Regions from separate parts of the Embleya sp. NPDC020886 genome, predicted to be linked through region 3. Evidence: riboswitches for the same ligand, from Rfam matches in the RefSeq annotation. Region 3 holds a riboswitch; each other region holds the start of a gene.
The links. Region 3 has a riboswitch for cyclic di-AMP ahead of ACH4U8_RS28810 (NlpC/P60 family protein). Riboswitches for the same ligand answer to the same signal wherever they lie in the genome.
Positions count from the first base shown of each region.

Region 1: it holds a riboswitch for cyclic di-AMP, as region 3 does, so the genes downstream of both, ACH4U8_RS32325 (transglycosylase family protein) here and ACH4U8_RS28810 (NlpC/P60 family protein) in region 3, are expected to answer to the same signal.
Region 2: it holds a riboswitch for cyclic di-AMP, as region 3 does, so the genes downstream of both, ACH4U8_RS26880 (NlpC/P60 family protein) here and ACH4U8_RS28810 (NlpC/P60 family protein) in region 3, are expected to answer to the same signal.
Region 4: it holds a riboswitch for cyclic di-AMP, as region 3 does, so the genes downstream of both, ACH4U8_RS35805 (transglycosylase family protein) here and ACH4U8_RS28810 (NlpC/P60 family protein) in region 3, are expected to answer to the same signal.

Region 1 covers NZ_JBIRRX010000011.1:157,358-164,681, reverse strand. Annotated here, with positions in the region: gene rhaI (L-rhamnose isomerase) at 1-335, opposite strand, end outside; gene ACH4U8_RS32340 (ATP-binding protein) at 495-1,769, opposite strand; gene ACH4U8_RS32335 (aldo/keto reductase) at 2,024-2,896, shown strand; gene ACH4U8_RS32330 (hypothetical protein) at 2,997-3,248, opposite strand; cyclic di-AMP (ydaO/yuaA leader) riboswitch at 3,986-4,217, shown strand; gene ACH4U8_RS32325 (transglycosylase family protein) at 4,249-5,532, shown strand; gene ACH4U8_RS32320 (glycerophosphodiester phosphodiesterase family protein) at 5,683-6,747, opposite strand; gene ACH4U8_RS32315 (hypothetical protein) at 7,069-7,324, opposite strand, start outside.
Region 2 covers NZ_JBIRRX010000008.1:154,314-161,637, forward strand. Annotated here, with positions in the region: gene ACH4U8_RS26865 (alpha/beta hydrolase) at 1-988, shown strand, start outside; gene ACH4U8_RS26870 (alpha/beta hydrolase) at 1,125-2,675, shown strand; tRNA gene ACH4U8_RS26875 (tRNA-Thr) at 2,757-2,830, shown strand; gene ACH4U8_RS26880 (NlpC/P60 family protein) at 2,986-4,077, opposite strand; cyclic di-AMP (ydaO/yuaA leader) riboswitch at 4,087-4,230, opposite strand; gene ACH4U8_RS26885 (DUF3320 domain-containing protein) at 4,776-7,324, shown strand, end outside.
Region 3 covers NZ_JBIRRX010000009.1:101,765-109,088, forward strand. Annotated here, with positions in the region: gene ACH4U8_RS28795 (ROK family protein) at 1-202, opposite strand, end outside; gene ACH4U8_RS28800 (APC family permease) at 426-1,934, shown strand; gene ACH4U8_RS28805 (ROK family protein) at 1,931-2,968, shown strand; gene ACH4U8_RS28810 (NlpC/P60 family protein) at 3,457-4,440, opposite strand; cyclic di-AMP (ydaO/yuaA leader) riboswitch at 4,447-4,641, opposite strand; partial or broken gene ACH4U8_RS28815 (TIGR04222 domain-containing membrane protein) at 5,049-5,837, shown strand; gene ACH4U8_RS28820 (TMEM165/GDT1 family protein) at 5,963-6,547, opposite strand; gene ACH4U8_RS28825 (TetR family transcriptional regulator) at 6,809-7,324, opposite strand, start outside.
Region 4 covers NZ_JBIRRX010000014.1:67,184-74,507, forward strand. Annotated here, with positions in the region: gene ACH4U8_RS35790 (glycosyltransferase family 2 protein) at 340-1,335, shown strand; gene ACH4U8_RS35795 (GtrA family protein) at 1,335-1,745, shown strand; gene galE (UDP-glucose 4-epimerase GalE) at 1,816-2,784, shown strand; cyclic di-AMP (ydaO/yuaA leader) riboswitch at 3,246-3,467, shown strand; gene ACH4U8_RS35805 (transglycosylase family protein) at 3,472-4,830, shown strand; gene ACH4U8_RS35810 (PIG-L family deacetylase) at 4,941-6,974, opposite strand; gene ACH4U8_RS35815 (bifunctional lytic transglycosylase/C40 family peptidase) at 7,120-7,324, opposite strand, start outside.

The DNA of each region.
Region 1 (7,324 bases), on a different contig from region 3:
CGGGCGTCGGGGTTGGTCACGCTGCCGAGCATGTAGTCGTCGTCCTGGAAGACGTTGGCGTTGATCGCGCCGATCCGCACCCCGTGCTCCCGGGCGTGTTCGGCCAGCTTCGTGTAGTCCTCGACCCGGTCCCACGGGATGTGCAGCGAGACGATCGGCGCCACGCCGGTGAAGGCGTGCACCTGTGCGGCGTCCGCGATCTTCTCGAACGGATCGCGCGGCACACCCTGCTGGGCGAAGACCTTGAACCGGGTGCCGGAGTTGCCGTAGGCCCACGAGGGGGTCTCGATCCGCTGAGCACGCAAGGCGGCCCGCACCATCGCGTCGTCCGTCATGGAAGCACTCTCCTGACACCACCGAGAAGAAAATGAAACGTTTCAATCGAACGCAAACGAACGTACGACCCCGTAGCCGGACACGTCAAGGGCAGCCGTCGGCGCGCCGGCCGGGCCGCCCGGGTCCAGGCGGCCCGGCCGGCGCGGCGCCCGATCGGCTCACACCCGGGCGTGGGTGGTGATGTCCTCCTCGAACAGCTCGACCATGCTCGCGGTCACCGTGGGGCGGGACTGGGCGAGCGCGTCCAGGTAGTCGCGGGTGTGGGCGCCGGGTCCCTCGCCGCTCGCGGACTCGTCGAACAGGTCGCGCTCGAACGACGCCTGGGCGGCGATCCGGGCCGCGTGCCCGATGTCGGCGGGGGTGAGCAGCTCGCTCGCCGCCACCAGCGCGTCCAGGTCCACGTCCGGGCGCGCCGACGCGTACCGGGTCCACATCGCCCGCCGCGCGTCCGCGTCCGGTGTGCCCACCGGGATGATGTAGTCGAACCGCCCCGGCCGCAGGAATGCCGGGTCCAGCGAGCGCACCGAGTTGGTCGCGCACACCAGCAGCCGATCGCCGTGTTCGCGGAACGCCGGGATCAGCTTGAGCAGTTCGTTGGTCACCGCGTGGCCGGCACTGGGCCGGGCGTGCCGGACCGGCGCGATCTCCTCGACCTCGTCGATGAACACCACGATCCGCTCCAGCCGGGCCAGCCGCCCGAACGCCTCGCGCAGCGCGGCGGCCAGGTTGCCGCCGTCGGCCAGCCGCGAGGGCAGCAGTTCCACGAACGGCCAACCCAGACGGGAGGCGATCGCCCGGGCGAAGGTGGTCTTGCCGGTCCCGGGCGGGCCGAACAACGCGATCGCGCTGGGCGGTTCGACGCCGTGTCGGAAAGCCCGCTCGGGATCCGCCAGTGGCAACACCACCCGCCGCTCGATCAGGTTCTTCTCCACCTCCATGCCGGCCACCTTCGACCACAGGTCGCCCGGCAACATCCGCCCGCCGAGCCGGTCCAGGGTTTCCGCCGCATGGTCGTCGACCGGCTCGACCTTCTCGAAGTAGGCCACCGCCGGCCGCCGTTCGTAGCCCGCGTTGCGCAGCCCCAACTCGCGCGAGTCCTCCTCGGGCAGCACGTAGGCGATCCGGCGCACCCGGTCCTCGACCAACCGGCGTTCCAGCGCGAGCAGCAGCGTACTGGTCAGCCCCAGGCCGCGCGCGGGTGGCGAGATGGCGATCCGCATCACCCAGGCCCGCCCCTCGGAGACCGTGGCCAGCGCCGCACCGACCACCGCGCCGTCCCGCCGGGCAACCACCGCCGGCTGTCGCGAAGTCAGCGCGTTGATGCACTCCGACAGCGAGAAGACCGACTCCTGGCCGAGTTCGGTCGTGGTGTCGATCAGGTGCACCACCGCCGCGAGGTCCTCCTCGCGATAGTCCTGTATGAGCCAGACCATGAACAGCTCCATCCGTGGATCGAGTGCCTCGACGAGTGGCACACACTAGGGAGCAGCGCCCTGCCGCGAATGCGTCGTTGTGTACAAGTACGCGCCCGAACTTGGTCATCCTGCGGATGGACACGTCACCGGGGACCTGCACCACGCGTGCGGGACGTATCCCGGTGACCACGCCCGAGGCCCGGGGCACAATGGCCTCGACCTCGTCCGCGCCGTCCGGCCCGCCCGGGCCGCCCGACCCCTACGGAGAACCGATGACCGTCTCGTCCGCGTCCGGCCCCGCCCACGCCTCCGGTGTCTTCCCGCTCGGCGGCGACCTGCCGGTGCACCGGCTCGGGTACGGCGCCATGCAACTCACCGGAACCGGTGTCTGGGGCGAACCAAAGGACCGCCAAGAGGCGATCCGGGTATTGCGCCGCGCCGTCGAACTGGGGGTGAATCTGATCGATACGGCCGACTCGTACGGCCCGTTCGTCAACGAACAACTCATCCGTGAGGCGCTGCACCCGTACGCCGAGGACGTGGTGATCGCCACCAAGGGCGGCTTCGCCCGCACCGGACCGGGCGAATGGCGCGCCCTGGGCCGGCCCGAATACCTGCGCCAGCAGACCGAACTGAGCCTGCGTCACCTCGGCCTGGAGCGGATCGACCTCTACCAGCTGCACCGGATCGACCCGCAGGTCCCGCTCGCGGACCAGCTCGGTGAACTCGGCGCGTTGCAGCAGGAGGGCAAGATCCGGCACATCGGCCTGTCCGAGGTCACCGTGGAGCAGTTGCGCGAGGCCCGGGAGATCGTCGAGATCGTCTCCGTGCAGAACCTGTACAACCTGGCCGACCGCAAGTCGGAGAGCGTGCTCGACTACGCGACGGCCGAGAACATCGCGTTCATCCCGTGGTTCCCGATCGCCACCGGCCAACTCGCGCGGCCGGGCGGTCCGTTGGAGCAGGTCGCCAAGGAACAGGGCGCCGCGCCCTCACAGTTGGCGCTGGCCTGGCTGCTGCACCGCTCCCCGGTCTTGCTGCCGATCCCGGGCACCTCCAGCGTCGCGCACCTGGAGGAGAACACCGAGGCGGCCCGAATCCGACTGTCCGACGAGCAGTTCGAGGCGCTGTCCGCCGCGGTCTGAGCCCGATCGCCGACCCGCCGGGTCGGCCGGAAACGATGTCGAGGGCGGCTGTTCGACCCGCGGGTCCGCGGTGTCGACGGCCGCCCTCGTCGGTATCGGCTCAGCCCGGTGCCGGGACGATCCGCACGCTCCACCCGTCCTCGATCTCGGCGCCGTCGATGGTGATCGCCTCCACCGTGCGCGACCTCGGGTCGATGTCGGCCACCACACCCTCACCCGCGTAGCGCGGATGGCCCGATGCGCCGACCTCGCCGGTGGCCTCGACCACCGCCGAGCGCACCGCCGGGCCCCGGGCGTCGGCGGCCATGTCCTGGTCGTTGAACGGGAAGATGGCAATCTCGAATCGTTCCATGCCCGCCCCCATGCCCCCACCCCCTCCGTCCCAAGCCACCCGATCGACGAGGTTGGCGGGCCTGAATACGGGGGGTGACCGGGGCCGGGCCCGAACGGGACCGGCCGCGCCCGGTGCCGCGAGCGTCCCGTCGCCGGGACCGCCGAGCCGATACGGCTCCCGGTCGCGCTCGACCGGGCACCCGCTACGAGGTCCCGGGAGGCCACCGCCGACAACCCCGAACGCGCCGCCCTGATGCAACGGGCCATCTCGACCCACCCGCGCCACGTACTCGGTATCGACGACGCCGGCCGGGCAGCGAAACAGCAGGCTCTGCCGGAGAGCGTCGCCCCCATGAGGCGGATCGAATCCAAGTGAAGCCCCGAGACGCGCACCACTTCCCGGCGGTCACAACCCCGGCGGAGACCGGGCCGGCAGGCAAATTGGGACGTATATATAGGGGTAATTCGGACACTCCGCTATCGAGCGCATGACGCACGTCACATCGCGCATACCGATGGTCAGGAACTCGTACGCAGCGTGAACCGAGTTTTCCGGAATTTCACCCATGGTGATTCCCCTATCGGCTCAGCGTGAGCAACTCGGGCACAATGCGTACCGCGTCCGGGACTTTAGGTCCCGATATTCCACGCTTACGTCCTGATTTTTCGGTTTCGGCGAATCGTGATGTTTGGTTCCCGGTCGGGGTGTGCGTAGCTTGGTGCTTCGCCACACCGGTCCGGTGCTCGGCGAAATGGTCTCCCGGTTCGCCGAATCCTGCCGCCGGAGCGAGGCCACGGTACGAAACCCGAAAGGCAGGAGCGGGGGAACCAAGTGGAATGCCGTCCCGGGCGTCTGTGACACAGACGCCCATTAGGACGGCTTGGGGTGAAGCCGTGCCCGTCCCTCTCACGAGGGCCGAACACGGCCGGGCGAGACTCTCCAGCCCGAATCCGACAGCTCACTTCGTAGGCGTGGGAGAAGGAAAATCTTCGTGCAGTCGTTCAACACCCCTGCCCGTATGCCCAAGAAGACGCGTCTCGCGCTCACCCTCGGAATGGCCGGCGCGATCGTCGCCGCCCCGCTGATCACCGGTCTCGCGACCGCCAACGCCGCCTCGGTCTCCACCTGGGACAAGGTCGCCATGGGCGAGAGCTCGGGCAACTGGCACATCAACACCGGCAACGGTTTCTACGGTGGCCTGCAGTTCACCCAGAGCACCTGGAACGAGTTCGGCGGTCAGCAGTACGCCCCGCGTGCCGACCTGGCCACCAAGGACCAGCAGATCGCCATCGCGGAGAAGGTCCTCGCCGTGCAGGGCCCCGGCGCGTGGCCGAACACCTCCGGCCCGGCGGGTCTGACCAAGGGCGGCGCCAAGCCCGCCGTCTCGCCGAGCACCAAGGCCGCCGGCTCGGCCAAGACCTCGGTCACGGTGGCCCCCAAGGCCGCCGAGAAGCCGGCCGAGTCCGCGCCGACCACCGCCCCGGCCCCGAAGATCGAGGTCGTCCCGGCCGCCGCGTCGACCACCTCCTCGTACTCCGTGGTCAAGGGTGACACCCTGTCCAAGATCGCCGCGGACAAGGCCGTCACCGGTGGTTGGCACAAGCTGTACGCCGACAACCGCGCCGTAATCGGTGGCAACCCGGACGTCATCCAGATCGGTCAGAAGCTCAAGCTGTCCGGCAAGGCCAAGGCCGCCACCGCCACCACCGCCACCGCCACCGCCAAGGCCGAGGTCGCGCCGAAGGCCGCGCCCAAGACCGAGACCACGACCACGACCACGTCGCAGGCCAAGCCCTCCGCGTCGGTGAAGGTCGCTCCGAAGACCACGGTCAAGGAGAAGGCCCCGGTCGCGACCAAGGGTGCCTCGGTCAAGGCCGGCAGCTCCTCGGTCAACGCCTCCGGCTACGTCGCTCCCGTGAGCGGCTCGCTGGGCACCGCGTTCGGCACCGGCGGCAAGCTGTGGTCCAGCGGCAGCCACACCGGCCAGGACTTCGTGGTCGGCACCGGCACCTCGGTGAAGGCGATCACCTCGGGCACCGTGGTCAGCGCCGGCAACGGTGGCGCCTACGGCAACGAGGTCGTCATCAAGCACGCGGACGGCAAGTACTCGCAGTACGCGCACCTGTCCAGCATCAGCGTTCGCGTGGGTGCCACGGTGAGCACCGGTCAGCAGATCGGCCTCTCCGGCGCGACCGGCAACGTGACCGGCCCGCACCTGCACTTCGAGATCCGCACCACCCCGAACTACGGCAGCGGCATCAACCCGGTCACCTACCTGCGCGCGCACGGCGTCAACCTCTGATCCGAGCGTCAACAGGCAGTAACCGCACGGCAACAGCCGCCGTGTAGTAGCCGCAGCCAGGGCCGGGCCCGTCGACCACGTGTCGACGGGCCCGGCCCTTTTCCGCGCCCGGACCCTTTCCGCGCCCGGCCCCCGGTGCGGCCGGATCGATCAGCCGCGAGCCGGATACCGCTTGGGCAGCGGCAGTCCGCGCGCGGCCAGCAACTCCCGCAACCGGTCCGGGTAGTCGGTGATCAGGCCGTCCACGCCGTCGTCCATCAACTTGGCCATGGTCGCCGGGTCGTCGATGGTCCACGGCACGACCTTGATGCCCCGCGCGTGCGCCCGGGCGACCATCTCCCGGGTCACGTACGGACGGTAGTCGGGATCGGTCACCTTGCCGTTCTGCGGGAAACCGTGCACGGGCGAGAAGGTGCCGGCCCCGAACGAGGCGATCGCGCGCAGCGGGTCGCCGCCGAAGTCGTCGATGTCCAGGCCGCCCAGCCAGGGCGAGGCGCCGGGCTTGCCGACCTGAAGGAAGTCGTAGTTGGTCAACGCGACCAGCGGCAGGCGCGGTTCGACCTGGCGCATGCGCTTGAGCGCACCCCAGTCGAAGCTTTGGATGGTGACCTGGCGCAACAGCCCGGCCCGGCGCACCTCGCGCGCCACCGTCTGCACGAACTGCTCGCGCGGCGCGGTCTCCTGGGGCGCGCCGGCCTCGACCTTGGTCTCCACGTTGAGCTTCACGCCGTGCGCGTGCCGACGCCGGACCAGGTCGAACACCTCGGTGAGCAGCGGCATTCGGGCGCCGGGCGAGGTGGTCTGCGTGGGGAAACCGGGGAACTGCCGCGACCCGCAGTCCAACGTGCGGACCTGGGCCAGGCTGAGCGTGTTGACGTACTTGCCGACGTAGGGGAACTCCGGGTCGCCGGCCCGCACCGGTGCGGTGTCGGCGCACTTGCGCCCGTCGACCTTGCGGTCGTGGGTGACCACGGCGCGGCCGTCCTCGGTGATCTGCACGTCGAGTTCGAGGGTGGACACGCCTACGTCCAGGCCCTTGGCGAAGGAGGCGAGCGTGCTCTCCACGGTCAGCCCGAGACCGCCGCGGTGTGCCTGGAGGTCGAAGGACCCGCGCTGGTTGCCGCCGTGGCGGTCCGCCGCCGCGGCCGTTCCCGGGGCGGCGACGATGGCGGCCCCGGCCAACACCGCAGCCGTGACGGTCTTCCATCCGGACATGGACGTCTCCTTCTCGCTCCGGTCGACGACGGTCGAGCGTCGACGCCCACACCCTGACCCGCGCGACGTGATGCGCGGGGGGTCGGCTCGTGGCGGGCAGGCGAAGAAGAGACGAAGAAGCGGCGGGGCAAAACCCCATCCGGTACCGGAAGACGCCTTGCCGGTAAGGCCGTTGGGCAACCGCGGCAAAGGCCCGGACAACCGGCGGAACACCGACGGCCGGGCGCCGGGCGAGCCGACTTCGGCCCGCCCGGCGCCCGACTCCCGACCGCGGCTTGAGAACACCTCATCAAGCCCGGCCGGTGCCCGATGCCAACCGGTTCACCGGCGGTACAGCACCGCCTCCGGCGCCGCCGCGCTCAGCGTGACCGACTTCGGACGGACCGGCACTGCCCGCCCCGGTCGGTCGTCCGCGCCCAGCAGAAACGCCCGGTTGACCCCGTTCACCGTGATCGTGGAACCGGGGTCGACCCCGGCCACGGTACGAATCGCGACCACCTCGACGATGTCCGACGCCCGCGTCCCGTGCGGGAGTCGGACCGTGGTCGCCGCCGGGTCGTCGCGCTGCAACGACCAG
Region 2 (7,324 bases), on a different contig from region 3:
GAGCCGCTCCGGCGAACTGCTGCCCTTCGTCGGCACCGACAACGCCGCCCGCGACATGGACGTGCTGCGCGCGGCCCTGGGCGACGAGAAGCTCAACTACCTCGGCTTCTCCTACGGCACCTACCTGGGCGCCACCTACGCGGAACGTTTCCCGACCCACACCGGTCGACTGGTCCTGGACGGCGCGGTGGACCCGGCCGCGGACAACCTGAGCGCGTCGGTCGAGCAGCAGGTGGGCTTCGACCGGTCGTTGCGTCGATTCGCCGAGGACTGCGCCGGGCGTTCCGGCTGTGCGCTGGGCGGCGATCCCAAGACCGCGCCGACCAGGGCCGCCGACTTCCTCGACGGTCTCCAGGAGAACCCGCTCACCGGCCGGGGCGGCCGCAAGCTCACCTCCAGCATGGGTTGGACCGGGGTGATCAGCCTGCTCTACGGCGACAAGGACACCGCGTGGAAGTACCTGCGCGACGCGCTCGCGGACGCGATCGTGCGCAAGTCGCCGGACGCCCTGCTCTTCTACGCCGACAACTACAACGGGCGGGACGAGGAAGGGCACTACGACAACAGCTCGGACGCGTTCATCGCGATCGGCTGTGCGGACGGGTCCGGGGACGCGCCGACGCCGGCGCAGGTGCAGGCCGCGCTGACCCGACTCAAGGCCGAGGCGCCGCTGCTGTCGCGCGATGTCACCGCCGAGGATCTGACCGGACAGAGCTGCGAGGACTGGCCGTTCAAGTCGCCGACGAAGCCGCACGCGATCCGCGCGCAGGGCAGCGCGCCGATCCTGGTGGTCGGTACGACGGGTGACCCGGCCACGCCGTACGCCTCGGCGGAGAAGCTGGCGGGCCAGCTCGCCGACGCGACGCTGCTGACCTTCGAGGGCGAGGGGCACACCGCGTACGGCGGCAACAGCGCGTGTGTGGACGGGGCGGTGGAGGGGTTCCTGCTGCGGGGGACGATGCCGGCCAAGGGGAAGCGGTGTAGTTGATCGGCGGTCGGGCGAGGCGTCGGGTCGTCGCGTCGTTGGGGTGTATCGCGGGGTTGCGTGGTTACCCTCCCCAGGGGGTGCACGCCGCGCGGTGCGTGGTGCACGGTTCCACCGGGCTAGTCGAGGAGCGGGTCGCATGATGCGGGGTTCGTGCGCGAGGGTCGTGGCGGCGGCGATCGGCCTGTTCCTGGTGGCGGGATGCGGCTCGGGATCGTCGGCGAAGTCGCCGGACCGGGTCGCGGACACGGCGAAGGCGCCCGCGACCGGCGACCCGGACGGCAAGGCGATCGACCAGGCACCGCCGACCGCGGCGGTCGAGCCGATCGGGTGGACCGCGTGTACCGGCGGCTTCCAGTGCGGCACGCTCCAGGTGCCGCTGGACCACGCCAAGCCGGACGGGCCGAAGATCAAGCTCGCGGTGATCAGGAAGCCCGCCGTCGGCGCGAATCGCATCGGCTCGCTGGTACTCAACCCGGGCGGCCCGGGTGGCTCCGGCCTGGACTTCGCGCAGTACGCGGCCACCAGGTATCCGGCCGAACTGCGCAAGCGGTTCGACATCGTCGGCTTCGACCCGCGCGGCGTCGGTCGCAGTACCGCGATCGGCTGCCTGAGCGACAACGCGATGGACACCTTCACCCAGCTCGACGCGACGCCGGACACTCCCGACGAGGAACAGGCGTGGCTGGACGGCACCGGCGCGTACGGGCGGGCCTGCGAGGCCGACTCGGGCGACCTCCTGGGCCACGTGAGCACCGTGGACGCGGCACGCGACATGGACCTGCTGCGGGCGGCCCTCGGCGACGCGAAGCTCTACTACCTGGGCGCGTCGTACGGGACCTTCCTCGGGGCGACGTACGCCGAGCTGTACCCCAAGCGGGTCGGCCGGCTGGTCCTGGACGGCGCGATGGATCCGAGCCAGCCGGCGGTGGCCGCCAACAAGGTGCAGGGCGGCGGCTTCGAGACCGCGCTGGCGGCGTTCCTGGACAACTGCGTCGGCGGCGGCTCGTGCTCTCTCGGCGCGACCCGCGAGGCCGGACTGGCCAGGATCCGCGGCCTGCTCCAACAGCTCGACGCCCGCCCGCTGTCCGGCGACGGGACCCGCAGGGTCACCGAGTCGATCGCGACCACGGGCATCCTGTCGCCGCTGTACTCCAAGGACCAGTGGCCGGATCTGCGACAGGCGCTGGAGGCCGCGCTGCGCGGCGACGGGCAGCCGCTGCTCGAACTCAACGACCAGTACTACGAGCGTGGTCCGGACGGAAAGTACAAGAACCTGATGGCCGCCAACGCGGCGGTGAACTGCCTGGACGCGCCGCCGGCCGCGACGTCCCGCGAGGACGTCGAGCGGGAGCTGCCCGGCTACCTGGCCGACTCGCCGACCTTCGGCCGCAACCTCGCCTGGGCGGGCCTGACCTGCGCCTCCTGGCCGACCCCGCCGACCGGCCGGCCGCACCCGATCAGGGCCGAGGGCGCCGCCCCGATCCTGGTCGTCGGCACCACCCGCGACCCGGCCACGCCGTACTCCTGGGCCCAGTCCCTGGCCGGCCAACTGGCCTCCGGCAGCCTCCTGACCTACGACGGCGACGGCCACACCGCCTTCGGCCGAGGCAGCGACTGCGTCGACCGCACGGTGGTCGACTACCTCACTCAGGGCACCGTCCCCACCAAGGGCAAGACCTGCCGCTGACCCCCGCCAAAGCCGCGTGTGGACCACCCCGACGGGTGTGTACACTCATTCCCTGTCGCCACCTTCAAGGTGGACCGACAAGCCGCCTTAGCTCAGTCGGCTAGAGCGACGCACTCGTAATGCGTAGGTCAAGGGTTCGACTCCCTTAGGCGGCTCCTCGAAGGCCCAGGTCAGTTGGTTTCTGATCTGGGCCTTTTGCATTTTCGGGGTCGGTCCGGGCGTGATGTGTCGACGAATCGGCGCTCGGACGGGCCGGGGTATGCAAAACCCCGGCCGGGTTTCCGGCCGGGGGCATTGTGTGCGCGGGGGGTCAGCTGGGGCGAATGGCCGCGTAGAAGGGCATCGAGTCGAGCGGGGCCTTGGTTACGTTCTTGCCCGGTCGCGGGGCGTGCACGATCTGGCCGTTGCCGATGTACATGCCCACGTGCGAGTTGTCCGAGAAGTAGAACACCAGGTCGCCCGGCTGGAGGGCGCTCTTGGCGATCCTGGGACCGTCGTTGACCTGGGTCCAGGTGGTGCGGCTGAGCGAGACGTTCGCCGCCCTCCAGGACGCCTGGGTCAGGCCCGAGCAGTCGTACGAGCCGGGACCCACGCCCCGGGGCGCGTACGGCTTGCCGATCTGCGCCAGCGCGAAGTTGATCGCGGCCTGGGCCCGGCCGGAGGCCGGGATGTTGGTCGCCGGCGGCGGCGAGTCCGGCTTGTCCCGCGAGCTGCGGTCGGCGTCGCTTCGCGCACCGGTGTCGTTCTTGTGCTCGTTCGAGTTGAGGATCTCGTCCTGCTGCTTCTTGTCCAGCGTGTTCAGCAGCCGCTGGGCCTCGGCGAGCTTGGTCTGGATCTCGTTCTTGTGCGTGTTCAGCTCGGTGCGCAGCTTTTCCAGCGCGGAGAGCTGCGCGGTGGCCTCGGTGCGGTCCTGCTGGAGGACGCGGGCCTGCGCCGCGATCTGCTTCAGCTTGGCGGCCTGCTGGCCGTCGAGCTGGGACATCATCTGCGACTTCTGCAGGTAGCCCTCGGGGTCGCCGCTGAGCGCGAGCGAGAGCGACGGGGGCAGGCCGCCGGTGCGGTACTGGTTGGCCGCCAGGACACCGATCTGGTCGCGCAGGGTGTTGAGCGCGGCCTGTTCCTCGGTGATCCGGGCCTGGGTCTGGCTCGCCGTGCCCTGCTGCTTGGTGATCTGCTCGTCGACGCCGTTGGCGGCTTCGGTGGCCTTGATCACTTCGCTGTGCAGTTGGTTGACGCGATCCTTGGTCTGCTGGAACGACTGCGCGGGGTCGGCGCTCGCGGTGCCGGCGAAGGTCATCACGCCGGTCATCGTCGCCGCGGCCGTGACGACGGTCGCTGCGGTACGCACGGCGGTGCGCGGCTTGGGCTTTCGGTGCTGCCCGGATCGACGTTGGGTCGCCACTGGTGGCGGGTCTCCTTCCTCGGCCGCCTACCGGGTTAGCTGACGGGTTCGGGCGGAAGAAGACGCCCTACGGTGCCGAGGCACCGATTCACCCCAGGGACTGCGAGGGTCCCCGGTTCCGGCTTCGCGTCGCAACGACGGCGATCACTCACCGTCACCAAAACTCGTCCCCGAATTCGGCGGAGGCGATCGTGTCGACCGGGATGGCCGACGTCGAACCGATCGCCTTATCGCAGAACGATAGTCACAGGGGTGTCACGGTCGGCACCGGGAGCCTCTGCATTGCCAAAACTTTACCAAGACTTCCGTTTCATTCTCCGCTTATTACGGGAAAAGCGCGCGGATGCCCGAAAATCGATCTTGGACCGATTTGGCAATGATTGGCGGCGTGGATCAGCCGCCGGCCCAACTCCATCGATGTCACCGAACGTGAGAAATTGGTCGTCCGCAGAGCTGTGGGCCGCAGGGGTTGTCGCGTCGGCTTCGGGGCCGCGGCGGTGCGCGATAAAGCCGAAGCCACGCGCCGCGAACGCGGTTCACGGTGTGGTTGTTTCGGAGTCGTCGATCGTCCGATGGGCCTTATGGGGACGGCTGTTCGGGTGACTGGTGCGTCGGACTGCCGGCACTGAATACTTACTGCGGCCGGGGGGCCGAGGTGGGGTGCCTCCTGTGCGTATCCGCTTCGGAGGTACGTCTGCATGCAGAGTTCGCGAACGGCCGGAGTTGCGCAGCCTGGCAGTGGGGACGACGCGGCGCTCGCGCGATTGAGGGGCGTCCTGGGCGGTTGGCGGGACTCGCTGCTCGACCTGGGCGGGCGGAACCGGCTGTTGAACTTCCGGCACACCCGGATTGCCACTCTGGAGGTCGTCGCGCCGGACGCCGCCGCCGTGTTGGCCGGATTCGCTCGCGGCTGGCCGTTCGCTCCCGTCGAGTCCGACGGACGGGTCGAGGCAGGCACGGAGGCGGAGGAGGCCGAACCGGGCACCGAGACCTTCCTCGCGTACGACCTGGGTTCGGAGGCGGGCCGCACCGGTCGTGCCGACGGCCTGGTGACCCGGAAGAACACGCAGGCAGGGCTGGACGCGTCGCTCTACCAACTGCGGCAGAAGTCGGGTCAGATGTACATCGACTACGGCTTGTGGGTGCTCTGGCTGGGCGTCGGCATGTTGGAGTGGCGGGAGGCGGGCGCCGCGGAGACGTGCTTTGCTCCGCTGCTGCTCGTACCTGTGGAGCTTCGTCGGGACGCGCGGAGGCAGACGCGACTGCACCTGGCGGAGGACCAGGACCGGATCCACAATCCCGCGCTCGCGGTCAAGTTGGAGCAGTTGGGTGTCGACTGGAGCACGGTGGCCGACTGCGACGTGCTCGATTCCGACGCGGTCCTGTCGGCCGCCCGGGAGATCGCGGGCACGCAGCAGGGTTGGTCGGTCGAGGACCGCGTGGTGCTCGGCCTCTTCTCGTCGCACAAGGAGGCCATGTACCAGGATCTCCAGCAGAACGAGGAGCGCATCCTGGCCCATCCGCTGGTGCGAGCCGTCGGCCTCGGCCCCGACGCGGGACTGCCCGACGACCTGATCGACTTCGAGCCGCCCGAGATCGACCGCATCGACGAGATCCAACTGCCCGAGCGGACCCCGCTCGTGCTGAACGCGGACTCCTCGCAGCGGCAGTGCATCGCGGCCGCGCTGGACGGGCGTTCCTTCGTGATGAGCGGTCCGCCCGGTACCGGCAAGAGCCAGACGATCACCAACATGATCGCCGCACTCATGCATGCCGGCCGGTCCGTTCTGTTCGTCAGCGAGAAGGCCGCGGCGCTCGACGTCGTCCGCAATCGGCTCCGAGGTGTCGGCCTCGGGGACTTCGTAATGGCCCTGCACAGCGGTGACACCGGCAAGAAGGCGGTGGCGACCGAGCTGGAGCGGGTGCTGACCACCGAGGTACGGATCACCGGGGCGGCCGAGCACGAACTCGATCGGGCCCGTCGCCTGCGCGAGGAGCTGTCCGCCTATGCGGCGGCGATGAACCACACCCGTGAACCGCTCGGCCGTTCCCTGCACGACGTCCTGGGCCGCCTGGTGCTGCTGGAGCAGGCGGACACGCCGCAACTCACCCTCGGCGCGCGGAGCACCGACACGATCCGCCGACTCGAAGCCGGACACCTGGGGTCGATCGTGGCGGCGGCGGGCGCCGTCGGCCGGGCCTGGCGGCCGGCGGCGGAACGTGAGGCGTTCGTCTGGCGCGGGTTGAAGAGGGACTCCGCTCCCACCGCTGTGCTCGCCGAGGCCGCCGAGGCACTCGCCGACCTGGGTACGGCTGCCGAGCGTCGTCCGTTCGGGGCCACCATTCCCCAACCGCGCGCCGTGCCCGACCTACGCAGGGTCGTGACCACGTTGGAGGCGGGCCTGCCCGGACGAGACCCGGCCGCGGTCGGCACCGCCGGTGCCGGGCTCTCGGACGATCCCTCCGCCGGGTTTGCGCGGTTGGCCGAGCTGTTCGCACTGCCCGAGCCGCAGAGTATGCAGGCCGCCTTCGGCCTGCTGCAACTCGTCGATCTGACCTCCGCGGCCCGACGGCCGCCCGCACGATGGTTCGACGAGGACGGCCTGCGCGCGGCACATCGAGCGGCCGGGGAGTTGCAGGTCGCGTTTGCCGCCTGCGCGGTCGCGCGTGCGGCAGCGGAGGACGTCTTCGGTGAACAGGTCCTGCAAGCAGAGGAGTTGCCTGCCCTGATCGGGAGGTTCGCCGAGCAGCACCGGGGTGTGTTCGGGCGGCTGTCCTCCCGGTATCGCGAGGATCGCGCGGCGGCGGTCGCGCTCACCCGCGCCGGTTGGCACAAGACCGTGCCCCAACGCCTGACCGACGCCCTGGCCTGGCACGACGCCGCGGCCGAGGTCACTCGGCTGCTGACTCTGCATCAGGAGGCGCTGGGCCCCTGTCTTCCGCGCGGGGCGGACGACCTGCCGTCCCTGCGGGCGGTGCTGGACATCGCGGACCGAATCGCCGAACTCACCCGAGGCATCGGTCGGCGGGACATTCTGGTGTCCCGTCTGGCCGACGGCGTCGAGTTCGATCCGGTGCCGGGACTGGTGGCTCGGGACGTCCGTGGTGCGTTGGGACACTGGTGCGACGTCGCGACGCTGCGTATCGCGCGCTGGGCGCAGTCCTCGACAGCGCTGCTCGACCTCTTCGAGGAACCTCGTCGGGTCGGGTTGTCCGCCGCCCTGCTGGGCACCTTCGATCAGGCCCG
Region 3 (7,324 bases):
CGGCGCGTTCCAGCGCGTCCAGCGCGGTGGACACGGTGGGCTTGGACAGGCCGGTGTCGCGGGCGAGTTGGGCGCGCGAGATGGGCGCTGCGGCGCGTACCCGGTCGAGGAGTACGCGCTCGTTGATGCTGCGCAGCACGCCCCGGTTCCAGTGCGCCACGGCGGGCAGGTCGTTTTCCGGTGGGATCCCACCTGCGGTCATCGGGTCTCCGTCGGGGTGTCGAGGTGCTCGCGCCACTGTAACGGCCATGGAAGGGCAAAGATGTGGGCCGGATCCCGACGCACCCTTGACGGGGATTAGTTAAGGAATTTTACTTTACAAACCGGTGCCGCCGCGGGCCGGGTCGAACCACGAAGTCCCTTCCTCCGCACCCCCGTTCCGACACCCGGTGTCCCCCGGGTGTCCCCTGTTCTGGAGGTTCACGGTGAGCGCCGGCCCAAGAGCGACCACGCCGGACGGCGGATTCGTCCGCCGGATCGGCCTGTTCCAGGCGACCGCGATCAACATGAGTCAGATGTGCGGCATCGGTCCGTTCGTCACCATCCCACTGATGGTGGGCACGTTCGGCGGCCCGCAGGCCGTCCTCGGCTTCCTCGCCGGCGCGCTGCTCGCCCTCGCCGACGGGCTGATCTGGGCCGAACTCGGCGCCGCGATGCCCGGCGCCGGCGGTACGTACATCTACCTGCGCGAGGCGTTCCAGTACCGCACCGGCCGGCTGATGCCGTTCCTGTTCGTCTGGACCGCGATCCTGTTCATCCCGCTGATCATGTCCACCGGCGTGCTGGGCATGGTGCAGTACCTGCAATACCTGTGGCCCTCGATGTCGCAGACCCAGGGCGACCTGGTCGGGGTCGGCATCGTGCTCCTGGTGGTCCTGCTGTTGTGGCGCAGGATCGAGTCGATCGGCCTGCTGAGCACGATCATGTGGGTGGTGATGCTGATCAGCGTCGGCGCGGTGATCATCGCGTGCTACACGAACTTCGACGCGGACCTGGCCTTCAGCTACCCGGACGGCGCGTTCGACCTGGGCACCACCGGCTTCTGGCTGGCCTTCGTGGGCGGCCTCAACATCGGCATCTACGACTACCTCGGCTACAACACCACCGCCTACCTCGGCGCCGAGATCAAGAACCCCGGTCGGGTGCTGCCCCGTTCGATCGTCTACTCCATCGTCGGCATCATGGGGATCTACCTGATCATGCAGATCGGCGTGCTCGGGGTCACCGACACCGACACCATCTCCGGTTCCTCCTCGATCGGTTCGCTGGTCCTGGAGGAGGCGTGGGGCAAGGGCGCGGCCAAGACGGTGACGGTACTGATCCTGATCACCGCCTTCGCGTCCGTGTTCGCCGGCCTGCTCGGGGGTTCGCGGGTGCCCTACGACGCGGCCCGCGACCGGGTGTTCTTCAAACAGTTCGCCCGTCTGCACCCGCGACACCGCTTCCCGACGGTGGGCCTGCTCACCATGGGCGTGGTGACCGCGGCGGGCTTTCTGATCGGCAACCACACCGACTTCAACACGATCATCGTGCTGCTCACCGCGGTGATGGTGATCGTGCAGGCGGCCTCCCAGGTCGCCGCGCTGATCGTGCTGCGGCGTCGGCAACCCGGCCTGGACCGCCCGTATCGGATGTGGCTGTATCCGGTACCGGCCCTGGTCTCGCTGGTCGGTTGGATCGCGATCTTCTGCTACGCCGACAAGAACTCGCCCGGACGCCACCCGATCGAGTGGGCGCTGGCGTGGGTGGCGCTGGGCTGCGTCGCGTTCCTGGTGTGGGCCAAGGTGGAGCGGACCTGGCCGTTCGGGCCACGCGAGATCTCCGAGGTGTACCTGAACCGGTCCGACCGCGACGCGAAGTCCGCCGGTGCGGAGTCGGCCGGTGCGGGGACCGCCGGTTCGGGTGCCGGTCGCAACGTCGCGGAGCCCGCATGACGGCGCTGCACCGAGACCGGACCCCCGGTGCTCCGGACTCCGCGCCCGCGCCGGAGCAGGCATTCGTCTGCTCCGGCGCGGGCGCGGGCAAGGACTTCGTCTGCGGCATCGACTTCGGCGGCACCAAGATCGCGCTGGCCACCGCGCGGCCGGACGGCACGATACTGGCGAGCGAGCGGCTGATCACCGAGGCCCGCGAGGGCGCGGTCCAGGCGGTTCGGCGTGCGATGGCGGCCACCCGCGAACTGGTCGCGCACACCGCCGCGACCACCGGCGGACGGTGCGTGGCGGTCGGCGCGGTCAGTCCCGGCATCGTGCTGCCCGACCGGATCCTGCTCGCGCCCAACGTGCCGGGCTGGCAGGACCTGGCACTGGCCACGACGCTGTGCGAGGGGCTGGGCCTGGAGCCGGAACGGGTCGCCGTCGGCAACGACGCCAAGGCCGCCGCGCTGGCCGAATACCGCTGGGGCGCGTTGCGCGGCGCGGACCCGGCGATCCTGCTCACCGTCGGCACCGGGATCGCCGCCGCGATCGTGCTGGGCGGGCGGGTGCTCGGCGGCGCGAACGGCGCGGCCGGCGAGATCGGCTACCTGCTGCGGGGGCGGGGCGACACCGGATTCGGGGCCGGGCACGCGCCGTTGGAGGAGTACGTCTCGGGCATCGGGCTGGGTGCGCGGGGCAGCGAACTGCTCGGCCGCGAGGTGGACGCCGCCGCGCTGTTCACCGATCCGGATCCGCGGGTGCGCGTGCTGGTCGACGAGGCGTTGGACGAACTGGCGGTACACGTGGCCAACTTGGCGCTCACGCTCGACGTGGAGCGGATCGCGGTGACGGGCGGGCTGATGCGCTCCGCTTCGCGTGTGCTGGGGGCGATTCGGGCGCGGGCGCGGGTGGCTGTGCCGTTTCCGCCGGTGGTCGTGCGGGCGCGGTTCCTGCAGGATGCGGCGCTTCGTGGGGCGGTCTCGCTGGCCGCGGAGGTGTTGCTGCGGTCTCCGGGATCCGCCGACTTGGCCTCAAACGCCGGCCGGGCTTGAAAAGTGGCCTCAAACGCCGGCCGGGCTGAAGGGGCCGGCCTCAACGCGCCGGCCGGGCTGGACGGCTTGGCCTCAAACGCCTGCCGGGCTGAAGAGCTTGGCCTCAAACGCCGGCCGGGCTGAACGGGCTGGGTCGGGCGGAGGGTTTCGCCGCGGGCGCCGGCCGGGCTGATGGGGCCGGCTTGGGCGGAGGGCTTGGCCTCAAACGCCGGCCGGGCTGATGGGGCCGGCATGGGCCGAGGGCTTGGCGTCGAAGGCCGGGTGGGCCGGAGCGCTTGGCTCGGGCGGTGGGCTTGGGGTTGGACGGTGGTCGGGTCGATGGGTTTTGTTCGGGTCGGAGGGGCGGACCGGGCTTGCGGGGCCGGTTCGGGTGTGGTTCAGGTGTCGGGGGGACACGTGTGGCGCCGTGCGCCTCGGTGGTGGTCGAGGGGCACGGCGCCGGTGTGTTGCCGGGGCGTGACGGCGAGGCGTCGGTCTCGGCGGGTCGATCAAGAAGGACGCGTGGCGCCCGCGATCGGCATGGTGTTGATCGAGGAGATCTCGACCGGCTTGCGCGAGTTCGCGGCGTGCACCATCTTGCCGTCGCCGATGTAGATGCCGACGTGGCTGATGCCCGAGTAGAAGAACACCAGGTCGCCCGGCTGCAGGTTGGCGATCGACACGCGCGGGTCGGCGGCGAACTGGTCGTTGGTCACGCGCGGCAGCGAGATGCCGGCCGACTTGTACGCGGCCTGGACCAGACCCGAGCAGTCGTAGGCGTTCGGGCCGGTGGCGCCGTACACGTACGGCTTGCCGATCTGCGCCTTGGCGAAGGCCACGGCCTGGGCGGCCTTGCTGCTCGACGCGGTGGACGAGCCGCCACTCGGCGCCTGGTTGCCCTTCGAGCCGCCGGTGGCGGGCTTGGCGGGGGTCTTGGCGGCGGGCTTGACCGACACGTCGGCGGACGGCTTGCTCGCCGGCTTGGGGGTGGTCTTGCCGGGCGTGACGCCGGTCTTCGGCTGCACCTTGATGCTCGGCTGGGCCGGCGCGGCGGCCTTGGAGAGCACGGGGGCCGAGCCGGTCAGCCGGAGGGTCTGGCCGATCCGGATCAGGTCCGGGCCGGACCGGAGCACATCGCGGTTGATCTCGTACAGGCTCTGCCAGCCGCCGGTGACCTGGTTGGTCTGGGCGAGCCCGAACAGCGTGTCGCCGGCCTTGACCACGTAGCCGGCCTTGTCGGCGGGCGCGGCGGTCTCCGGCGCGGCGGGTGCGGCCTGGATCGGGGCGGCCTCGACCGCGGCGGTCGGGACCGCCGACAGCACGGCGGAGGCGCCGGAGGGGGCCTGCTCGGAGGTGGAGGGGGCCTGCGCGTGGGCCGTACCGGCAGTGGCGACCGGGATCACGACACCCATGCCGGCGATGCCCACCGCCGCGACGAAGCGGCGGACGTTGGTGGGTCGAGCGGCGCGATGACGAGCGTTTGCGGACAGCATGAAATGGGGTCCTCTCCTGTCGCCTACGAGGTGAGCTGTCGGATTCGGACTGGAGCAGCCCGGTCGCGCAACACGCGACTTCACCCCTAGCCGTCACCGGAACGATCCCGGCCACGGCGATTCACCTGGTTCCCCCGCTCCCGTCGGATTCTTCGATGTAGACCTCCCGCTGCCGGCGACGGGATTCGGCGTACCGGCGACAGGGTTCACCCGAAAGGTGAATCGGCGAGAAAGGTAGGCAATACGGATGCCGGATCACAACCGAAACGCCGAGTTTGCCTCCGGTGTAAAGGCGGAATAAGTGCGACATCTCGGCCGGCCCACCGGTCGATGCACCACTCATGACGAGGGGATATCTCGGAGAGTGGCGTGATCATTCGGTCACGGAAAATAATCGAGATTCATGCCGGGTCGCGGAAAATGAATTACCACCCGAAGTCGGCTAAGTAATTTATGTCCGTTTTATCCATGCGGCCTACATCACATTTCGGCCGGTTCGCGAAGCAAGGTGCGAGGGGGTTCCACCGGACGCGCCGGCGACGAGGCGGCACCGTGGTGCGCACGGGCGTGGCGCCGCGCCGCCGATCGCGAATACCGGGGGTGGGGGCATGATCGCCGCAGTGCGCGAGGGCATCGCCGCGGGAACGGCGCGGGCGTCGACGAACGGGCAGGCCGGCCGGGACCCGACCCACTGGTCCCTCCCGGCGGGCCAGGCCCGGTGGTACCTGCTCGTGTCCGCGGCCTGCCTCGGCTGGTTCGTGGTTGCCTGCCTGCTCCGGTTCGGGCGGGCGTACCGGTTGCGCAGGCGCCCGGCGCCGGCCACCGCCGAGCGCGTTCTCGACTTCCGGGAGATCGCGCTGCTCGCCGGCGGTTCGACCCGGTTCGCCCAGGTCGCGCTCGTGGCGATGCACCGCCGTCGGCGGGCGGTGATCGGTGCGGATCGTCGGATCAGCCTGCTCGCACCCGAGCCGGACGACCCGGTCGAGCGCACCGTCTTCGACGCGGTGGGCGCGGCCCGAACCGCCCTGATCGGGCCGATCGTGGACGCGGTCGCCCGGTCCGGGCCGACCGCCGGATGGCGACCGGCGCGGACCCGGTTGGAACAGGACGGCCTGCTGCCGAGTGAGCGGGACGTCGACCCGCGTGGCACCTGCGGCCTGTGTGTCGTCCTGTTCCTCGGCATCGGCCTCGGCGTCGCCGAAGGGATGACCGGTTCGCCGGGCTGCGCCACGGTGTCGGTCCTGGCGCTGATCGCCCTGGTACCGCGACTGTTCACCCGGCCGCTCGCCGCGCAGACCGTGGCGGGCCGGGCCCGGATCACCACGCTGCGTCGGATGCCGCCGACCGTGCAAACGGACTCCGACGAGGACGTGCCGACCCGGATCGCGATCTTCGGCCCGGAAGCCATCCCGGACCCGATCGTCCGCGCGTCCCTGATGCCCTCGCCGCCCACGCCGTCGTCCGGCCGACCGGGCGCAGGCCGGGCGCATCGGGGCCGGACGCGCATGCCGCGTCGCGCCGCTCAGCCCGTGAACGCCTCCACCAGGGACCAGATCGCCAGTCCGAGCATGCACACGCCGCCGATCCGCTGCACCGTCTGCAACGGGACCCGCTTGGCGATGAACCGTCCCGCGAGCAGCGCCAGCGCGGAGACCGACATCAGCGCCGCGGCCGAGCCGATCGCGGTGGACCAGGTGCCGTTGGTGGCCGCCAGGTTGGCGGTGGTGATCTGGGTGAGGTCGCCCCATTCGCTGATGAACACGGCCATGAACGCGGTGGAGAAGACCGGCCAGAACCCGGTCACGGTCTTGCCCGCGGTGTCCTCGTCGTCGTCCCCCGCCCCGCCGCGCAACAACATGAAGGCGCCGAAGCCGAACAGCGCGGCAGAGACGAGCTTGACGATCCAGCCGGGCAGCAGGCCGAGCAGACCGCCCGCGCCGACGGCGATCGCGACGTGCACGACGAACGCGGTCGAGGTGCCGAACCAGACGTAGAGCGGTCGCATGCGGGTGCCCATGGCAAGCGACGCGAACATCGTCTTGTCCGGGAGCTCGGCGAGGAAGATCAGCCCGAAGGCGGTCAGGATCGCCAGAGGGTCGAGGTGCATCCGGGTGGCTTTCTGCGAGAGCCGGGCCTCCGGGTCTTCACGAAGGCGCCGCTCGGCGACCGGAGGACCACTCGGCCCGGCACGACGGGTGCAGCCGCGTGGAACGCGGATGCGTCGGTACCTGGCCGAAGGTCTCGCCCGCCCGCCTGGAGCACGGGCCCGGCCACCGGGAGTCCGAGGACTCCAGCATGTCGACGACCGGTTTGCGGGGCTACTCCCCTTCGCTGTCGCCGACCCTACCGCACCGGGCCGGCCGGCCGACTACGACGGGGGCGCGGCCAGGACCCGTGCCAACGACCAGCGCAGTTGTGCCTCGTCCAGATCAGTGCCCAGCGTGAGCACCTGCAACATGGTGCCGTCCAACACCGCCAGCGCCGCCGCGGCCGCCTGCGCGCCGACCCGGGCGGACAGGAAGTCGCCGACCCCCTCGACCCACGCCACGGCGAACCCGCGCAGTTGTGGGCTGCGGGCCGCCGCCAGGTACAACTCGTATTCCACCAGCGCGCGCGGGCGGTCCGCGAGGTATTCGGCGGTGAGGGCGGTGAGCACCTCCGGCAGGTCCTCGGCATCGCGGGTTCGGCGCACCCACTGCGCCAACAGCGCCACCGTCTCGCTCGACGCGTGCGCGAGGGCCGCCGCGACCAGGTCGTCGAGCGACGCGAAGTAGTACGTGGTCGCCCCCAGCGGCACGCCGGCCCGGGCCGCGACCAGCCGATGCGTGGTGTTGCCCACCCCCACCTCGGCGATCACCTCGCACGCGCCGCGCACGATCCGCAG
Region 4 (7,324 bases), on a different contig from region 3:
CTCTCGGGTGCGACCGGGTCGACGGTCGCACCCGTCGTCGACGATGCCGAGCGCCGGGGCCGGCCGTGGAACCGCTGCGGAGCCGGCCGCGTCCCTCCCAACGAACCTTCCAGGAGCCCCGTCCGAGGCCCGCGCGGTCGCTCTTCGGGCTGTGGATCCGGGTCGGCGCAGTGATTCGGGACAGGCTTTTCGTGCAAGAATGATCGGCGCTCGGGCTGCCGACCGTCTTCGACCAGGTCTGTGGAACCTCTTCGGCGACGCGGGTCGGACAGAACGCCTGCCAACGCGGCTGTGGCCTTGGGCCTGGTCCTGTCTTCAGACGAGAAACCGGTGAAGTCGATGCTCTTGTCTCTCGTGGTGCCGTGCTTCAACGAAGAAGCCGTACTGTCCACCTTCCACGAGACGATCCGCGCGGAGCTCAAGGACATCGGGGCCGACGTCGAGATCTGCTACGTCGACGACGGCAGCTCCGACGGAACGCTGCGGATCCTGCGCGAGCTGGCGGCCAAGGACCCGGCCGCCAAGTACACCTCCTTCAGCCGCAACTTCGGCAAGGAGGCCGCCATGTTGGCCGGCCTGGAGCAGGCCACCGGCGACGCCGTGGTGATCATGGACGCGGACCTCCAGCATCCGCCGGAGTTGATCCCGCGCATGCTGGATCTCCACCTCAAGGGCCACGATCAGGTGATCGCGCGGCGCAGCCGTGAGGGCGACAAGCGGTTCCGCAGTTTCCTCAGCAGCTCGTACTACAAGCTCGTCAACAAGTGGGTCGACGTCGAACTCGTCGACGGTGTCGGCGACTTCCGATTGTTGTCGCGGCAGGCACTGAATGCGCTGCTGTCGATGCGCGAATACAACAGGTTTTCCAAGGGCCTGTATTCGTGGATCGGATACGACTCGGTTCTCTTCGAATACAAGAATGTCACCCGCGAACTCGGACAGACCAAGTGGAGTTTCGGCAAGCTCCTCAATTACGGCCTGGACGGTTTGATCTCGTTCAACAACCGGCCGTTGCGGGTGGCCATCTACTTCGGCCTCGTGTTGTCCGCGCTGTCGCTCGCGTACACCATGATTCTGATCGGCATCGCGATCTTCCAGGGCATCCAGACGCCCGGTTACATCACCATCATCGCGGCGGTGACCGGTCTGGGCGGGCTCCAGATGACGATGCTCGGTCTGATCGGCGAGTACATCGGCCGTATCTACTACGAGACCAAGAACCGCCCGCACTACCTGGTCCGCGAGAGCACGGAGACGCGGGTGCCCGCGCCGCAGATGGCCGCCGCCATCCGGGAGACCTCGGCGAACGCCGCGCCCCGAGGGGTCGGCCGCTGATGCTGCGTCAGGCCATTCGCTTCGCGCTCGTGGGTGTGGTGAACACCGGCACCTACTACCTGCTCTACCTCGGGTTGCGTCATGTGGTGCCGTATCTGGCGGCCCACGTCACCGCCTTCATCCTGAGCATGATCGGCTCGTTCTTCATGAACACGTACTTCACCTACAAGGTGCGGCCCACGTGGAAGAAGTTCCTGCTGTTCCCGCTGACCAACGTGACGAACTTCGTGATCACCACGGTGGGCGTCTACGCGCTGGTGTCGTGGGCGTCGATGGACGAGCGGATCGCGCCGCTCGTCGCCGCCGCCGCCGCGATCCCGGTGACGTTCGTGGTCTCGCGCAAGGTGATGATCCCCGGAACCGAACCGCAGCACCGCGTCACCGAGTCGGACTCGACGCCGGTGTCGTGAAGCGGACCGGCCCGCGTCGCCCCGGCCCGGCCTGAGCCGGGGCGAACGGCTCGGCGGTTACGCTGAAGTCATGAAGTGGCTTGTCACCGGCGGCGCCGGATACATCGGGACACATGTCGTGCGGGCGCTGCTCGCGGTCGGCGAGGACGTGGTCGTGGTCGACGACCTGTCCTCGGGCACCCGCGAGTTGGTCCCGGAGAAGGTGCCACTGGTGGTCGGCTCGGTGCTGGATCGGGCACTGCTCGACGAGGTCTTCCGGGCGCACGCCGTGGACGGTGTGGTGCACATCGCGGGCCGCAAGCAGGTGCCCGAATCGGTCGCGCGCCCCCTCTACTACTACGAGGAGAACGTCGAGGGTCTGCGCACCCTGCTGGCGGCCATGGTCGAGGCCGAGGTCACCCGGATCGTGTTCTCCTCCAGCGCCGCCGTCTACGGCATGCCCGACGTCGACCTCGTCGACGAGGACACCCCGTGCGTGCCGATCAACCCGTACGGCGAGAGCAAGCTCGTCGGCGAGTGGATGATCAAGGCCACGGCGCGCGCGCACAAGATCTCGTACGCCTCGTTGCGCTACTTCAACGTCGCGGGCGCGGGCGCGCCGGAGCTCGCGGACAAGGGCGTGTTCAACCTGGTGCCGATGGTGCTGGAGAAGTTGACGGCGGATCAGGCGCCGATGATCTTCGGGGACGACTACGACACCCCGGACGGCACCTGCGTGCGCGACTTCATCCACGTGGTGGACCTGGCCGAGGCGCACGTGGCCGCCACCCGTCGGCTCGCTGGCGATCCGGACGCGCGCCTGGTGCTGAACGTGGGTCGCGGCGAGGGCACGTCGGTGCGCGAGATGGTGGAACTCATCGGCGAGGTCACCGGTTTGCGCGACTTGGCTCCGGAGGTGCGGCCGCGGCGTGCGGGCGACCCGGCCCGGGTGGTGGCGAGCGCCGACCTGATCACCACCGAGTTGGGCTGGAAGGCCCGGCACGACACGTCGGACATGGTGCGCAGCGCGTGGGCCGGTTGGCGGACGCCCCGCGGCTGAGCCGCGGGGCGGGTGGCGTCGCGCCGGGGCCGTCGGCCGCCGGCGCGACGCACCTCGGTCGCCGGTGAGGATCGCCCGGGACCGTGCGGTGGGCGGGAAGTGGCCCGGGACGAATCGGATATGCGGCATTTGACCTGTGGGGCGAATCACGCCCGCCGCGGGTGCGGGCGTTCGCAGCGGTGGGCAAAGGCGCGTTCGCGCGACGCTACCCGCGATGCCGATGTGACGAGCGGGGCGTAGGTGATCGATTCCGGGCGTTCGGTATGGACGGCGACCCGGGGCCACTGTCACGCATTTCCATCGGATCCGGCACGGAACGCCAACTACGGTCCTTTCCGTAAGGGATCATCTACATTGCGCTCAACCGCAAATCGGATATTCGACGTCTATCCGACACGGACTTGTGATCTACGTCCGGGCCTGCTTAGCGTTCGATCCGTCCGTATCCCACACGGACCCCGATCGCCGGTACGCCGAATCCTGTCGCCGGCCGTTCGGGAGGCTGACGAGCACCACACGACAGGAGCGGGGGAACCACAGGTGAACCGCCGCGAACGGCCCCGATCGAAACGATCGGACGCCGCGAACGGCTTGGGGTGAAGCCACGTCCTTCGGGATGTGGCCGGGCTATCGATCTCCGGCCCGAATCCGACAGCTCACCTCGTAGGCGTGGGAGAGGATCCAGCCATGCTGTCCGGAACCGGGCGTCATCGCCGTCGCAGCACCAGTAGGACCACGCGTCTGATCGCCGCGGCGGGTGTCGCCGGAGTCGGCGTCGCCATGCCGATCATCGGCGCGGGCACGGCCCAGGCCGCCTCCGTGAGCACCTGGGACAAGGTCGCCCAGTGCGAGAGCACGGGCAACTGGCAGATCAACACCGGCAACGGCTTCTACGGCGGCCTGCAGTTCACCCAGAGCACCTGGAACGAGTTCGGCGGCACGCAGTACGCCGCGCGGGCCGACCAGGCGACCAAGGGCCAGCAGATCGCGATCGCCGAGAAGGTGCTCAAGAGCCAGGGCCCCGGTGCCTGGCCGGTGTGCTCGGTCAAGGCGGGCCTGACCCGAGGCGGCGCGACCCCCGACGTGGACACCGGCTCCTCGGCCGGCAAGACCGCGCCGAAGTCGACGCCCAAGACCGAGTCTCCCAAGGCCGAGACGCCGAAGAAGACGGTCGCCGCGCCCAAGATCGAGGTCAAGACCGAGGCGCCCAAGACCGAGACGCCGAAGACCGAGACGCCCAAGACCGAACCGGTCGCCAAGGCGGACTCCGCCGCCACGTCGTCCTACGTCGTGGTCGCCGGCGACACGCTCTCCAAGATCGCCGGCGCCGCGCATGTGCCCGGCGGTTGGCCGAAGTTGTACGAGGCCAACAAGAGCGTCGTGGGCGACAACCCCGACCTGATCTTCCCGGGCCAAAAGCTCGCGGTCGACGGCAAGGCCGCGCCGAAGATCGAGGTGCAGAAGCCGCAGGCCCCGAAGGCCGAGACCCCGAAGGCGGAGACGCCGAAGGCGGAGACGCCGAAGACGGAGACGCCGAAGACGGAGACCGCCAAGCCGGCCACGCCGAAGACCTCGGTCAAGACCGAGGCCGCCAAGACCGACTCCAAGCCCGCCTCGGCGAGCACCGAGAAGGCTTCCGGCTCGTACGTCTCCCCGGTCTCCGGCGCCACGCTCACCGCGAGCTTCGGCTCCGGTGGCTCGCGTTGGTCCAGCGGCAGCCACACCGGCCAGGACTTCGCGGTCTCGACCGGCACCACGGTGCGCGCGGTCACCTCGGGCACCGTCGTGTCGGCCGGTTGGGGCGGCGCGTACGGCAACGAGGTCGTCATCCGGCACGCGGACGGCAAGTACACCCAGTACGCGCACCTTTCCTCGATCTCGGTCAAGGCCGGGATGAAGGTGCAGACCGGCCAGAAGATCGCGCTCTCCGGCGCGACCGGCAACGTGACCGGCCCGCACCTGCACTTCGAGGTCCGCACCACGCCGAACTACGGCTCCGCGGTCAACCCGATGACGTGGCTTCGCAGCCACGGCGTCAACGTCTGATCCACCGCTCTCCCGCGCCGAACGGCGGGCGTTCCCCTCGGGGAGCGCCCGCCGTTCGCGTGTCGGGACGGGCGGCACCCGGTCGGCCCGGCCGAATGCCGGGGGCGCGGTCAGGACGGCCGGGCGGTGCGCAACGTGCCGTCCGGCCCGAGCCACAGGGCGACCGGCGCTCCGGCGCCGTCCGACGCGAGGGTGGGACCGACCGCGACCGCGGGCTCGTCGAGCACGAGCGCCGCGCCGGCCGGCCCGACCAGGACCGGGCGGCCGCGGTCGTCCCGGGTGCCCAGGTCCGTGGTGCCGTCCGGCCGGGGCAGCGGGTACAGCGCCTCGTAGCCCGCGCCCGCGCCGCGCGAGGCACCCGGCGACCAGGTGCCGGGCCCGACTTCGAGCACACTCGCGATCTCCGCGGCGCCGGCCCGCCGGTAGGCGACGCCGATCCGACCGTCGGCGCCCACCGACGCCGCGGGCGGGCCCACCGGCCGCTCGGCCGCGATCGTGCCGGGCGGGCCCGACCGGTCGCCGACCACGTCCCAGTGGCGGATGCCCTCGCGGGCCGTGCCGAAGACGCTCACCCCACCGTCCGGGCGGGTCACCGCACTCAACCCCTCGACGATCTCGCCGCCGCCCAGGTCCCGCCAGGGGGACCACGCCTCGCTGCCGGCCGGCCGGAAACGGGTGCTGATCCCCTTGTCCCGATTGCGCACGAACACGTGCAGCCCACCCGTGCCGTCGGCCTGGACCACCGGTGCGCCCGGGCCGCGTTCGCCGTCGTCGGGGCTGCCCAGGGCCCGCCATGGGCCCAATGTGCCGCCGGGCGTCGCCTCGGTCGCGGTGACGATCTCGAACCGGTCCCGATCGGCACGCCGGGCGCCGCCGATCCGCAGCGCGAACACCGCGATCCGACCGTCCGCCGTGCGCACCGCAGCCGGCCCCGGGGCGAGTTCGCCGTCGCCGGGACCGGGCATCGACCGCGCCGGGGACCAGGTCGCGGCGCCGACGCCGTCCTGGGTCCAGCGGGTGATCCGGCCGCCGAGCACCGCCCACGCGGTCAGCCGGCCGTCCGCGCCGAGCACCGGCCGGGGACCGGCGTCCGGGAAGCGATACGTGGTGCTCTGCGGCCAGTTGCTGCGCGCGGCGGTGTCGCGCACCTTGAGATCGCCGCAGTCCACCCGTCCCGGGCAGTACCGCACCCGGTCGGTCCAGCCGTACACCCGGGTGATCCCGTCCTTGCGCTCGCGGGCCTCGGGCGCGAGATTGTGCGGCCAGCGCTCGTTGTAGTAGCCCCGGTAGGCGATCGCCGCCGCGTTCGCGGCCGGCCGCGTGTCGTTGTACCGGCGCAGCGCCTCCCAGGTGAACCGCGCGGCGGCGGTGTGGTCCTGGTGGTCCGAGACGCCGCCGTTGTCCGCGTGCGCCGGGTGTGCCCGGTCGTGCCGTTGTCGATCGGGGTCCGGGTCGAGCGTGCGCACCACGGTCGGCGTCTGGGCCCGCATCAGATCCGCGAGCGAGTCGATCAGACCGTCCCGGGTGTACGCGTACGGCCCGCCGGCCGGTTCGTCCCGGGCGGCCAGCGTGTCGAGTTCGCGTTCCGTGCCGTTCCACAACGTGCGCAGCCGCCCGTGCGCGCCGATGCCCTCCTCCTTGCGGGTGTTGAGGAACACCAGCTTGATGTTCGGGGCGTCCACCAAGTGGTCGAGTTCGGCGTGCGCGCCGTCGCGCAGCCGCACGCTGTGCCGCTCCCAGCGCGCCGCACGATCCCCCAGCGCCATGAACGCGTACGCGGCGCGCGAGCCGTTGTTGCGCGCGGCCGCGTACGCCGACGGATCCGGGCGTCCACCCGGCCCATTGCGTCCGTCCGCCTCGCCGGCGGTGAGAAAGACCGTCACGCTGTCCGTGCCGGCGCGCACCGCCCGATCGACGTCGGGGTTCATGAAGTAGAGGTCGTCGTCCTGATGCGCGACCACCTGCATCACCGCGCCGGTCGGGCCGGACCGCGGCGCCAGGGTCTCGATCCCGATCGGCGAGGTCGGCGCGTGATACGGGGGCGACCCGTAGGGCCCGGTCACCTTCACCACCGCGAGCGCGAAGCCGAGCGCCAGCACGCCGACCACCGCGGTGAACCTGCCGGTGCCGGGGATCATCGCCATCTCGGCCGGGGCCTTTCTGCTGTGCCGTCGCGGGCGGACCGCCTCATCATCGCCGGTCGGCGACCGCGACCCGCACCCGGCACATCCGACGCACCGCGCACGGCCGGCGTGGCCGCGCGACCCGTGCGCCGGATCGCCCCCGCGCTCAGCGCGCCCGTGCGCCGCCCGACCCCGCGGTGCGCGGCTCGGCCGCGGCGGGCAGGCGGGCCGGCACCTTCCCGCCTGCGGCCCCGGACCCACCGGACCCACCGGGGTCGGCGGCCGGACTGCCCGCGCCCGAGTCGTTGTTCGTCGAACCGGGGCGGCGGTCCGGCAGCGACTTGGCGCCCTCGGGAGTGACCCGGGTGGCG